DNA from 2 places in the Clostridium sp. LIBA-8553 genome. Region 1 is predicted to be linked to the other one. Evidence: predicted binding sites of a transcription regulator. Region 1 holds the regulator's gene; the other holds the start of a gene.

Region 1 (4,441 bases):
TTACACCACTATCCATACTTTTTAGTATTGCTTCTAAACCATTTTGCTTATCCTTAAACTGTTCAATTGTTATTTCTAATTGTTCTGCCATGTGATTAAAACTTTTTCCCAGACTTTGAATTTCATCGTCCTTGGAATTAATCTTAACTCTCTTATGAAAGTTACCACCAGCAATAGTAGCTGTTAGTTGTTCTAGTTCCTTTAAAGGATTTAGTATTATATTTGTTATTTTAACAGTTAACAATAATGCAATTACTAAAGCTAATACCACTCCAAATATTAAATACTTAGTATTAGTAGTATCTAATATTTGGGCATTTTTAACTGCTATAGAGGTTCTTATTATAGAGCCATCCTTAAGCTTAAGTGCACTATAAATCATATTTTGATGTAAATCTTCACTATATCTAACACTATTTCCAGATCCCTCTTTAATAGCATCTATTATTTCTTCTCTTTGAAGGTAGCTCTCATTTTCATCACTTAATTTTTTATGGGTATCAAAAATAACATTTCCCTCTTTGCTAATATAAGTTATCCTTATATTTTTCATGTCACTGCTTGATTCTATTCTTGTTAATTCATCCTTTATATTACCTTGATCATTTTCTAACAATAAAGCTATAACCTTGTTATACTCATTTAAAACACTTTTTGATTCCTCTAAATACTTGTGATTAGATATAACTAAATATATAGAAGTCATTATTGCTAAGAAAAAGGTTATTATTAATGTTGTAAAAATAATAATTCTTTTTTTCATCGGTTATCCATCCTCAATTTATAAAATAGAATAGTTTATTAAGCTTGAATTCTTTTTACTCCTTAGAGTATTTAAAGTTCTCAACCTTAAAAACTATTCTTATTAAAATTTAAATTCAAAACATAGTTTTAAGCAATAAATACTGCTGAGAATAATCTTCCTGCCATCTCTTGTTTTTGTCTATAACTATGCATTTCTATTTCCTCTTCACAATAAGTGCATACTCCAACAGAAATAATATTTTCTTCTTTAACAATTCCTTCAAGCTGAATTTTCACACATCTTTCAAGATTCAACATTCTACCATTACACACTTCTTTTCCAAAAACATCTCTAAATTTATCTGCTAACTCTTCACTAACCTCATAACAACATTCTCTTACATGAGGTCCTATTATTACTTTAATATTTTCACAATCATATTTTTCTTTCATATATTCACAAGTATTTCTAACGATTTTGTTATATGTGCCTTTCCAGCCACTATGGATAGCAGCAATAACTTCTTTGTCCTTATCATAAGCTATAACTGGAACACAGTCTGCAGTAAATACTCCAATTAGGGTATTCTTGTCCTTTGTAACTATGGCATCACAGTTCCTGTCTCCTTTAAAACTTTCTCCTGTTGCGTCTATAAAATCATGACTATGTGTTTGATTAACATAGACAACCTTATCAAGAGAAAATATCTCTTTTAAAGCTTCTAAATTCCTTTTTCCATCTTCATCTTCTTTTTTATAATTAATATTGTTATAAGCTGTTGAAAATCTTACTTTTATATTTCCATCATTAAATGAAATAAACTCTTTATCTTCTATAATTTCTCTCTTCATATTCTCACCTCAAAATCATAAATTTAACGTACTTTTAAAAGATTTACTTATTTTATCATATTACCATAATTTCATACTTTATTAAATTAAATTCCGGTTAAATCCTATTCACAATAAAAACTAAATTTTTAAAAACTATAAAAAAGCTATCTTAAAGAAAATGCTTTAAGATAGCTTCTAATTATTTCATTAAATTTTTTATTTCTTCCATAAAAGTATTAATATCCTTAAATTGTCTATATACAGAGGCAAATCTTACATATGAAACCTCATCTATAGCTTTAAGTCTTTCCATTACCATTTCACCTATGTAATCAGACTTTATTTCTACCATCATTTTATTACTTATGTTTCGCTCAATATCAGCAGCTATTTCTTCAACCTGAGCTCTAGATACGGGTCTTTTTTGGCATGCCTTAATCAGTCCGCTTATTATCTTCTCTTTATTGAAACTTTCTCTGCTTAAATCTTTTTTTACAACAAGTATTGGTATATCTTCTACTTTTTCATAAGTTGTGTATCTCTTAGAACACTTCAAACATTCTCTTCTTCTTCTAATTGCATTGTAGTCTTCTGCAGATCTAGAATCCACAACTTTACTTTCCTCATAAGAACAGTAAGGACATCTCATTTTAAATTCCACGCCTTTCTCTAAGTTGTAATATCATTATACCCTCTTTTTTTCCTAATTTCTATATATATTTTTCAACATCTAGTATATTTTTCCCTTTTGAATCTATTAGTATAACATCTTCTCCAATCTTATATACATCAGACCAATCTATTTCTATGTCCTCTGACTTACTAAAAAAGGATGTTTTTTCTCCTGGCATTATGATAGATAATATCCTATTATCATCACAATCTATCTTAACATCGCATATTAGCCCTAATTTTTTTCCCTCATTTATATCTATGACCTCCATAGACCTTAAGTTATTTAAAGAAAATAAATTTTCTTCCATATTTAACTCCTCCTAAAATATCAAATTCTTATATTTAATTTATATGTTGTATTTTTATATTTATTAATTATAAGAAAAGAAAAATCCTAAATAACATAAATTTTTAAAATTCTAGTCATAAAAAAATAGAGCTCTAAAGAGCTCTATACATACTTCCTCATGTGCTTTAATGCTATTTTTTCCAACCTTGAAACTTGAGCTTGTGATATACCAATTTCGTCTGCTACTTCCATTTGAGTTCTTCCATTGAAAAATCTCAAATTTAAAATTAACTTTTCTCTCTCATTTAATTTTTTCATAGCCTCTTTTATTGCTATATTTTCAAGCCAACTATCATCTTGGTTCTTTGAGTCACTTATTTGATCCATAACATATATCGCATCTCCACCATCATGGTAAATAGGTTCAAATAAAGAAACTGGATCCTGTATTGCATCTAAAGCGAAAACAACATCTTCTCTAGGAATCTGAAGTTCTTTCGCTATTTGAGATACAGTGGGTTCCTTATTATTTTCATTTACTAATCTATCTCTAACCAATAAAGCCCTGTAAGCTATATCTCTTAAAGATCTACTAACTCTTATAGTATTATTATCTCTTAAGTATCTTCTTATTTCTCCTATTATCATGGGTACAGCATAAGTTGAAAATTTAACATTTTGTGATAAATCAAAGTTATCTATAGATTTCATAAGTCCTATACAACCAACTTGAAATAAATCATCTACATTTTCACCTCTGTTATTAAACCTTTGGATTACACTAAGCACTAATCTCAGATTCCCCTTAATAAATTTCTCTCTAGCGCTATTGTCTCCACTCTGCATTTGTAGCAATAATTCTTTCATTTCTTTTTCTTTTAAAACTGGTAATTTTGCTGTATTGACTCCACATATCTCTACTTTATTTATCATCATAATTGAAATCAACCCCTTCGAAGTAATTCCCTTCCGCATTTTAATTATTACCTGTAGAGGTTAATTTTATACTCTTAAATCATTTTGTTAATTTCTTTCTTTAATCTTTTTATAATTTTTTTCTCTAATCTTGAGATATAAGATTGTGATATACCAAGCATATCAGCTACTTCTTTTTGAGTTTTTTCTTTATATCCACATAGTCCAAATCTTAATTCAACAATTTCTTTTTCTCTATTTGAAAGATTTTTCATAGCAGTAAATAACAATTCTTTATCTACTTCATCCTCTATCAAATTGTAAACAATATCATCATCTGTACCAAGTATGTCTGATAATAAAAGTTCATTTCCGTCCCAATCTATATTTAAAGGTTCATAAAATGATATCTCTGCCTTAACCTTACTATTTCTTCTTAGATACATAAGAATTTCATTTTCTATACATCTTGACGCATAAGTGGCAAGCTTTATTTTTTTCTCAGGATTAAAAGTATTTACCGCTTTTATAAGTCCAATAGTTCCTACTGAAATTAAATCTTCTACACCAACTCCAGTATTTTCAAATTTTCTAGCTATATAAACAACTAATCTCAAATTTCTTTCGATAAGTATGCTTCTAATAGCTTCATCATTTTCCCCTAACTTGTTAACTAGCTCTTCTTCTTCTTCCTTAGTAAGTGGTGCTGGAAGAACATCATTTCCTCCAACATAATAAATTGGCTCAACCATAATATCTAATTTAGTAAATAACTTATTAAGTAAAAGTCTTATATTTAACATAACCTAATCACCCCTATATAATTCCTCTAGACAATAAAGCCTCATATTCTCCTTCTTTACTCAGTTTATTATCACAAAAACATAAGATTACATCTCTTGTCATTGTTTCCCCATTAACATTACAAAGCTTTATATTGTCGATTTTAATCCCTTTCATATATCCTGAATTCCCATCAACCAC
Region 2 (4,441 bases), 840 kb from region 1:
GCCTTCTGGTGTTAAAGAATATACTTTTTGTATTTTTCTTTTGGGATCATCCCATATACCTACTACGAAACCTTGTTTTTCTAATTTCTTTAGTAGAGGATAGATGCCTCCAGTGCTAGGAATCCAAAGTCCATTAGTCTGTTCACCAATCTTTTGAGCTAAATCATTTCCATTGGTAGGTTTAATACTAAGTATATATAAGGCGTATATAGGAAGAAGTCCTTTGGTAAAGACTTGTCCTACTGCATCCTTTTCTTTTTGTACTTTTTTTAGATTAGCTACCTGTTTTTTATATTCATCATAAAGGCGTTTTTCTTCAGCTTTTATAAATTCATCATTATACATAATTAAATTTCCTTTTGAATTGAAACTCCTACCATTCCTGGTCCAGCGTGAACACCCATAGCGGCACCTATTTCTCTTACTTGAGAACTTAATAGATTAGGATGATCTTTTATTGAGGCAAGAATTTGGTTAGCTTCTTCTTCTGCCATACCATTAAGAACTGCTATATTACATTTGCCTTGATCAAGGTGTTCTAAAATTATGCTAGTAAGTTTCTTTAATGATTGTTTTCTTCCTCTTGCCTTTGCAATAGTACAATAAGCACCATGTTCATCAACTGATATTATTGGTTTTAAATGAAGTAAGTCTCCAACTGTTCCAGCAACCTTACCTATTCTTCCACCACGTCTTAAATATTCTAATGTATTAAGAGTATAGTAACCTGTTGTAGCTTCTCTTATGCTTGGAAGAGTGTTAATTATATCTTCAAAACTTTTACCTTCTTTAACAAGTTTAGCTGCTTTTAAAACTATAGCTCCTAAAGGATATCCTATTATCTTACTATCAAATAAATAATATTCGAAAGAAGTACGTTCCTCAATAACTAATCTAGCGGCATTGAATGTACCTGATAATGCACTAGAAATAAATATACCTATTATGTGAGTGTATCCTTCAGATTCTAATTTATCTAATACTGAGTTTATATAATCTGGACCACATAGTGAAGTGGTTGGAACTTCAACATGTAGACTTTCATAAACTTGATCTGGTGTTATATCAAAAATGTCATTATATTCTCTATCTTTATATATTATTTTTAATGGTAATACATTGATGTCATATTCTTTTATTTCATTTATAGTTAAGTCACAAGAACTGTCTGTTATTATAGCGATTTTTTGCATTTTATATGCCCCCAATCATTTAACTTGATAGTTACTAACCTGAAAATAAGTTGTTTTATAAATAACTTATTTTCAGGTTAGTACACTTTAGATAATTTTAACTAAAATTCAACAGATATTGAAATCAATGAAAATTAAGTTTATTTTTATCTTTAAGTGCATTATATATCAATAGTGATACTATTATCAATATTGATAATGGTACAAAAGGAAAATAATCTGTTAATAATATATTAAAACAGATTATTATTAAAGAAAACGGTTTACTTATGAACTTAATTATAAAATTACTTAAAAGCTAGAGAAGATTTTTTGTCTACTATATGCCAGATAGTATTACCTCTTGAGAGATATACAGGAGTATTATTCTCAGTTTTTAATATGGTTTTACTATCAAAATCATCTTTTTCCCAGTGGATTTTCTCCATCCTACCATTAGATAATAAATAGCCTTCTCCACTACCAACTAAATCTATATCTAAGTGAGTATTATCAGCTTGAAGTGACATATCAGTTATTTGTATCACTATATTTTTAAATTTTAAAGGTTCTCCAGTATTTTTATCAGTAGAAAGTTCTTTATCCATATACTTTTCATAAAATCCATCTACATATTTATAGGATGTATTATAATAATTACTTAGATTAAGATTCAATTCAGATATGTAACTTGAAGAACTTAGTAGAGCATTATCTATGAATTTTAAATTATTATCTTTTGAATAACTATATCCTTTTTGTGAAATAAAATCTCTTATATTTTTAGCAGAAGTATAAAGGTTATGAGGTGCCTTTCTTGTATTATCTCTCCAAAAAGCACTTCCATTAGCTATCTCGTTTATACTGTTTAAGGAGTCATCACTAGATATAGTAGCTAAGGCCTGTGCACTTCCACCACAATGAGCGAAAGGTAAATCGTGTTCTTTAGATATATCTAAGAAGTATTGACGTACACTTCTAACTGGTCCAATAACTTCAGGAGAATTCTCATAAAATACAGCTAGGAATCTAGGAATTCCACCTTCCGCCATAGTCTCATAAACTATATCAGCTTCAGAAAGTCCACTTTGTGGACGAGCTTCTCTGGAATTTTCAACTATACACATAAAAGGTATATTATCAATTGAATTTGATTCTAATATATTACCTGTATACGGGCTTAAAGTTTCTAAAGATATATTTTCATAATTATAATCAACTAAATCTTCTTCATTAAATGTAAGTTTTACTGAATCTATCTTCTTTAATGTATCTATTTTTTCAGGAGTTTTTAAGGGCATTATTAAATTCCCAAGTAATAATCCAATTAATAAAATTATTATTAATTGAAAAGAAATTAAGGCAATTTTCTTCATTTAAACACCTCCAATGGATTATTTTTCATATAATTATTATGTTACATTATATGGAATATTATTCATCATATGGAGAAGTCGTGAATGAGTTTTTGTTAATGTCAACTAAAGAGAAATTGAATATAGGCTAAGAAAAAGAAGAAAAAAGGGAGATAATAAGTAATTTTTTAAGTATAAGGATTTTTAAAAATTAGCATAACTATTAATAGTAGAGTATAATGATTCGAGTACAAGATATAGTGGAGTGGAGGAAGTAAGAATGCTACATGTTGTGAAAAGGGACGGTAGAGAATCAAGATTTAATGCGGATAAAATAGCAAATGCAATAAAGAGAGCGGCCAATGAAGTTGGTGTTACAATAAGAGAAAGTCAAGTTTTAGATACTATACAGAAGGTAATAAACTATATAGAGATGTCAGGTAAAACTGATGTTACTGTTGAAGAAATTCAAGTGTTAGTAGAAAAAGCTTTAAGAGATAATGGATTTAATCAAATAGCAACAGCATATAAAGCATATAGAACTGAAAGAACAAAGGTTAGAGAGATTAAGTCTGATTTAATGAAGGCTATAAGCAAGATCGGAGTAGAGACAGATAGAGATAATGCTAATGTAGGAAATAACTTTTCATCAAAGCTTTTAAGAATAGCATCAGAATCTAACAAGTGGTATAACTTAGCTACAATGCCTAAGGAATTAGCAAAGGCTCATGAAAATGGTGATGTATATTACCATGATTTAGATAGTTATAATTTAACTACAAACTGCTTACACATACCAACTGGTGAGTTATTACAGAGTGGATTTAACACTGGATACGGAACTATTAATGCACCAAGAAGAATAGAAACTGCAGCGGAATTATCATGTATTTTATTACAATCAACTCAAAATGATATGTTTGGAGGTCAATCACATCCAGACTTTGACAATGATATGAGTGAGTTTGTAGAACCTACAAGACAAGAAATCAGAGAAGAGTATATGGGATTAGGCTTAGAAGGAGCTAAGTTAGATGAATTAGTAGAGAAAAAACTAAGAGAGAGAGTACATCAAGCTATGCAAGGGGTTGTTTATAACTTAAACACAATGCATTCAAGAGCTGGATCTCAAGTTCCGTTTAGTTCATTAAACTTAGGAATACCATATAATGAAGATGCGGCTTTAGTTTGTGAGATATTCTTATTAGAATATGAAAAAGGATTAGGCAAAGGCGAACAACCAATATTCCCTAACATAATCTTTAGAGTAAAGGAAGGCGTTAATAGAGAGCCAGAAGATAAATATTTCTATTTATATGAATTAGCATGTAGAGTAGCAGCAAAAAGAATGAATCCAACCTTCATGAATATCGATGCGGATTTTAATAAGGAATATTATGATAAAGGATACATGCCAGCAACTATGGGATGTAGAACTTATCTTATGAAAAATGTTAATGGTGAACCAGGATGTAAGGGAAGAGGTAATATAGCTCCTACAACTATAAACCTTCCTAGACTTGGAATATTAGCAAAGAAAGACATTAATAAATTCTTTGAGTTATTAGATGATAGATTAAGAATAGCTAAAGAATCTTTAATGCATAGATATGGAGTACTTAAAAATTTAAGAGTTAAAGATTTACCTTTCGTAGCAGGTCAAGGATTAATGAAAGGTGCAGAAAACTTAGGACCAGATGATTCAATCGAGCCAATCTTAAAGCAAGGAACTTGGGGAATTGGATTTATTGGAGTTGCAGAAACTTTAGTAGCTTTAACAGGAAAGCATCATGGTGAAGATGAGGCAGCTAGAGAATTAGGATTAAAGATAGTTGAAAGAATAAGAGAATATTGCGATAGATTATCAGAGGAAATTAAACTTAACTGGAGTTGCTATGCTACACCAGCAGAAGG

Evidence for each region. Region 1 encodes NrdR, which represses ribonucleotide reductase genes. Its sites were predicted from a motif close to CACNANATNTNGTG; they were not measured.
Region 2: a site for NrdR is predicted at 2,777-2,790, ahead of AC2JAQ_RS15135 (anaerobic ribonucleoside triphosphate reductase). Genes of this name have one in related genera too.

What each region holds. Positions count from the first base shown of each region.
Region 1 covers NZ_CM173489.1:2,483,766-2,488,206, forward strand. Annotated here, with positions in the region: gene AC2JAQ_RS11000 (ATP-binding protein) at 1-763, opposite strand, end outside; gene AC2JAQ_RS11005 (purine nucleoside phosphorylase YfiH/LACC1 family protein) at 892-1,596, opposite strand; gene nrdR (transcriptional regulator NrdR) at 1,778-2,227, opposite strand; gene AC2JAQ_RS11015 (YlmC/YmxH family sporulation protein) at 2,289-2,561, opposite strand; gene sigG (RNA polymerase sporulation sigma factor SigG) at 2,705-3,478, opposite strand; gene sigE (RNA polymerase sporulation sigma factor SigE) at 3,553-4,260, opposite strand; gene spoIIGA (sigma-E processing peptidase SpoIIGA) at 4,274-4,441, opposite strand, start outside.
Region 2 covers NZ_CM173489.1:3,323,048-3,327,488, reverse strand. Annotated here, with positions in the region: gene AC2JAQ_RS15150 (PadR family transcriptional regulator) at 1-345, opposite strand, end outside; gene AC2JAQ_RS15145 (DegV family protein) at 348-1,193, opposite strand; gene AC2JAQ_RS15140 (DUF3048 domain-containing protein) at 1,481-2,548, opposite strand; gene AC2JAQ_RS15135 (anaerobic ribonucleoside triphosphate reductase) at 2,808-4,441, shown strand, end outside.